One region of the Ancylobacter sp. VNQ12 genome, then DNA from elsewhere that is predicted to be linked to it. Evidence: predicted binding sites of a transcription regulator. Region 1 holds the regulator's gene; the other holds the start of a gene.
What was found. The regulator LexA, encoded in region 1, represses DNA repair genes until DNA is damaged. The targets are predictions, from matches to a motif close to TGTTCNNNNTGTGTTCNG.
Positions count from the first base shown of each region.

Region 2: recA (recombinase RecA) is a predicted target of LexA. The motif match lies at 1,349-1,366, and genes of this name have one in related genera.

Region 1 covers NZ_JBMSDU010000006.1:23,972-26,157, forward strand. The annotation lists gene ACO2RV_RS10490 (ComEC/Rec2 family competence protein) at 1-936, shown strand, start outside; gene lexA (transcriptional repressor LexA) at 946-1,638, opposite strand; gene atzF (allophanate hydrolase) at 1,837-2,186, shown strand, end outside.
Region 2 covers NZ_JBMSDU010000003.1:249,364-251,549, reverse strand. The annotation lists gene recA (recombinase RecA) at 193-1,272, opposite strand; gene ACO2RV_RS07685 (efflux transporter outer membrane subunit) at 1,481-2,186, opposite strand, start outside.

The DNA of each region.
Region 1 (2,186 bases):
GCCGGGCTCGCCACGGCGCCCTATGCCGCGTTTCATTTCCAGCGCCTGGCGCCGCTGAGCCTTGTCGCCAACCTGGCGGCGATGCCGGTAGTGTCGCTCATCGTCATGCCGGCGGGGCTGGTGGGCTCGGCGCTGATGCCGTTCGGCTGGGACGGCGCGGCGTGGCGCGTGATGGGATGGGGCATCGGCCTGATGGCGCGCATCTCCGAGGCCGTCGCCGCGGTGCCCGGCGCGGATCGCGGCATTCCAGCCATGCCGGCGGCCAGCATGATGCTGCTAAGCGTCGCGCTGGTCGCGACCTGCCTGCTGCGCACGCGCCTGCTGCTCGTCGCGCCGCTCTCTTTCGCCGTCGCGCTGTGGCTCTATCTGGAGATGCCGCGGCCCGATGTGCTCATCGACCGCGAGGGCCGCACCGTGGCGGTGCGCGGCGCGGACGGACGACTCGCGGTGATGGGGGATCGGAGCGCGGGGTTGGCGGGCCGCTTCGTCGTCGAGCAGTGGCTGAGCGCTGAGGGCGAGCGTAGCCGCGCCGGCGCGCCGGATGTCGTTGCTGCGGCGGCCTGTGATCCGCTCGGCTGTACGCTGCGCGATCGCCAAGGAGGAATCGTCGCGTTGTCGCGCGATCCGGCGTCGCTGGAGGAGGACTGCCGGCGCGCCAGGCTGCTGATCACGCGCAACGCGCCGCCGGCGGAATGTGCCGCGACGGTGATCCGCATCGATCCACGGCAGACGCCGGAGGCAATGGCCGCATTTCTCGCTAGTGATCGCTCGGGCGGGTGGCGACTAGTCACTGCGCGCGGCGACCGCGCACGTCCGTGGGAGGCTGCAGGCAGCGCCACCGGCGGGGCACAGCCACACCATCTGCCGATCAACAGCGGCGCAACCCGTCGCTTCTCGCAGACGGATCCGATAGACGAACCCGACGTGCGACCGTGATCCGGTGCGTCAGTAGCGCCGGAACAGCCCGACCAGTCTACCCTGGATGCGCACGCGGTCGGGGCCGAAGATGCGGGTCTCATAGGCCGGATTGGCCGCCTCGAGCGCGATGGAGGCACCCTTGCGGCGCAGGCGCTTCAGCGTGGCTTCCTCGTCGTCGATCAGGGCGACGACGATCTCGCCATTGTTGGCGGTGTCGCCCTTGCGGATCAGGGCAAGGTCGCCGTCGAAGATGCCAGCCTCGATCATCGAATCGCCGCGTACTTCGAGCGCGAAATGCTCGCCGCCCGACAGCATCTCCGGCGGCATGCTGATCGTGTTGTCGCGCGACTGGATCGCGGCGATGGGCGATCCGGCGGCGATGCGGCCGACCAGCGGGATCGGAACCGCGCGCCGCGAATCGTCCTCGACCGGCGGGCGGGCGAGGCGTGCCGGCGTGCCCTCGATAACGCTGGGCGAGAAGCCGCGGGCCCGCGCCGGCTGCGCGTCCTCCGGCAGGCGAAGCACCTCCAGGGCCCGCGCTCGGTTGGGCAGGCGGCGAATGAATCCGCGTTCCTCCAGCGCTGTAATCAGGCGATGAATGCCGGACTTCGACCTCAGGTCCAGAGCGTCCTTCATCTCCTCGAACGACGGCGGAACACCGTCGCGCTTGAGGCGTTCGTCGATGAAGAGCAGCAGCTCATGCTGTTTGCGGGTGAGCATCGATCTCGATCCGTCCTCAGGCGGAAAAGGAAACAAATCACGAACAAACACTATCCGTTCTTTTTGTGTTCCACAATGGGTAAAGGGCGACCTAACGCGATCGCCACTGAACGCAATCAATGAACGATGTATGCAATGACTTCCAATCTGCCTAAGTGGTATGCATAGTTCGAATATGCTCCACGGAAGGTAAGGCCCTTGATCGGAACCGTTGCTGAACTCATTGCCGCTCATCGCTCCGGCCGCGTTCGCCCCGCAGAGACGCTCGCGCGCTGCTTTTCGCTGATCGAGCGTCACGGCGATCCGGCAATCTTCACCAGCCTTGCGACACGCGAGTATCTGGCGGCGGCGCTGAAGGCGCTCGAGGGGGCCGATCCGGCACATCTGCCGCTCTATGGCGTGCCTTTCGCGGTGAAGGACAATATCGACGTCGCCGGGCTGCCGACGACCTGCGGCTGCCCGGACTACGCCTATCTCGCCACACGCGACGCGGCGAGCGTCTCCCGTCTGCGCCGGGCCGGCGCCATCGTCATCGGCAAGACCAATCT
Region 2 (2,186 bases), on a different contig from region 1:
AGCACGGTTCTAGCGACGCACCAAGGGCTTGTCCAGAAAGGCCCCACCCCGCTCGCAGCGCCTGTCGAAAACTTGGGGCGCGCCATGGAGGCAGCGTCGGTGAAGGCGGGAGCTGCCGCACCGATGCCGCCCGACACCGCTCAACCTCAAGGCCGAAGAGCCCCGTTGCCGGCGCCGTTTCCCGAAATGGGATCAGCCCTCGGCGTCGTCGTCGCTTTCCTCGGCGGGACCGGCGAGGATCTGCTCGGCGATGAGGCCGGCATTCTGGCGGATGGCGCTCTCGATGCGGCCCGCCAGGTCCGGATTCTGGCGCAGGAAGCTCTTGGCGTTCTCGCGGCCCTGGCCGAGGCGCTGGCTGTCATGCGAGAACCAGGCGCCCGACTTGTCGACCACGCCGGCCTTGACGCCGAGGTCGATGAGTTCGCCCATCTTCGAGACGCCTTCGCCATACATGATGTCGAACTCCACCTGCTTGAAAGGCGGGGCCAGCTTGTTCTTCACCACCTTGACGCGGGTCTGGTTGCCGACCACCTCGTCGCGCTCCTTGATCGCGCCGATACGGCGAATGTCGAGGCGCACCGAGGAATAGAACTTCAGCGCATTGCCGCCCGTCGTGGTCTCCGGGCTGCCATACATGACGCCGATCTTCATGCGGATCTGGTTGATGAAGATCACCATGGTCTGCGACCGGTTGATCGAGGCGGTGAGCTTGCGCAGCGCCTGGCTCATCAGCCGCGCTTGCATGCCCGGCTGGTTGTCGCCCATCTCGCCGTCGAGTTCGGCACGCGGGGTCAGCGCCGCGACCGAATCCACCACGAGCACGTCGACCGCGCCCGAACGCACCAGCGTGTCGGCGATCTCCAGCGCCTGTTCGCCGGCGTCGGGCTGGGAGATCAGCAGATTATCCAGCTCGACGCCCAGCTTGCGGGCATAGATCGGGTCGAGCGCATGCTCGGCGTCGATGAAGGCGCAGACGCCGCCCTTCTTCTGCGCTTCCGCCACCGTGTGGAGCGCCAGCGTGGTCTTGCCCGACGATTCCGGCCCGAAGATCTCGACTATGCGCCCGCGCGGCAGCCCGCCAATGCCGAGCGCGATGTCGAGGCCAAGCGACCCCGTGGAGACCGTGTCGATCTCCATGATCTTCTCGTTCTTGCCGAGCCGCATGATCGAGCCCTTGCCGAAATGGCGCTCGATCTGAGTAAGTGCGGCGTCCAGCGCCTTGGCCTTGTCCATGGACGATCCTTCGACGAGTCGCAACGTCGCTTGAGTCATTGCCGGGCTCCGGGTTGCACGCAAGGGGGAAAGGGACATCAGCGGTGATTGCGCACACCGTACTTGTTTTGTTCGATGTTCGCAATATGTTCTCTTTCAATCCCGTACCAAACGGCATTATCCGGCCAAGCCCTCATTCTCCTCTGGTTCACAGGAGAATCCAAAGCGTGATTTAGAGGCTCAGTCGCCCCTGGTTTCCCTCGCGCCATCAGTGCGCGAAGGCCTCGCCGATGCCCTGGTTGTCGGGATCGCGCGGCTTCAGGCCGGTCTTCTCGAGCGAGACGAGGCGCGGCGCCATCTGCGTATCCACCACCGCGGGCGTGCGGTCGTCCACCGTGCCGGTCCAGCCGCCGCCCAGCGCCTTGTTGAGCGCGACATAGTCGGTGGCGATGGCAACCCGGCTGGTGAGCAGCGAGTCGTCGGCGGAATAGGCCGAGCGTTCGGCGTCCAGCACGTCGAGGAAGCTCGACGAGCCGCTCTGATAGAGCGTGCGGGCGAGCGAGGCGGCCTGCCGGTAGGAAGCGGCGGAGGCATCGAGGCTGCGGTACTTGATGCGCTCCTGCTGCAGGGAGACGCTGGCGTTCTCCACGTCCTGCAAAGCTGTCAGCACGGCGGCGCGATAGGTCAGGAAATATTCGTCGCGCTGGGCCTGCGCGTAGTCCACCGCGGCCTTCAGCTGGCCGGCATTGAAGATCGGGATGCTCACGCTCGGCCCGAAGCTCCAGCTGATGCTCGAGCTCTTGCCGAGGTCACCGACCTTGGTGGCCGAGGTAGAGACGTCGCCGACCAGGCTGACATCGGGATAGCGCGCGGCTTCCGCCTCGCCGATCTTGGCGGTGTACTGCGCGTATTGGCGCTCGGCGAGCCGCACATCGGGGCGCGAGAGCAGCACATTCGCCGGCACGCCACGCGGG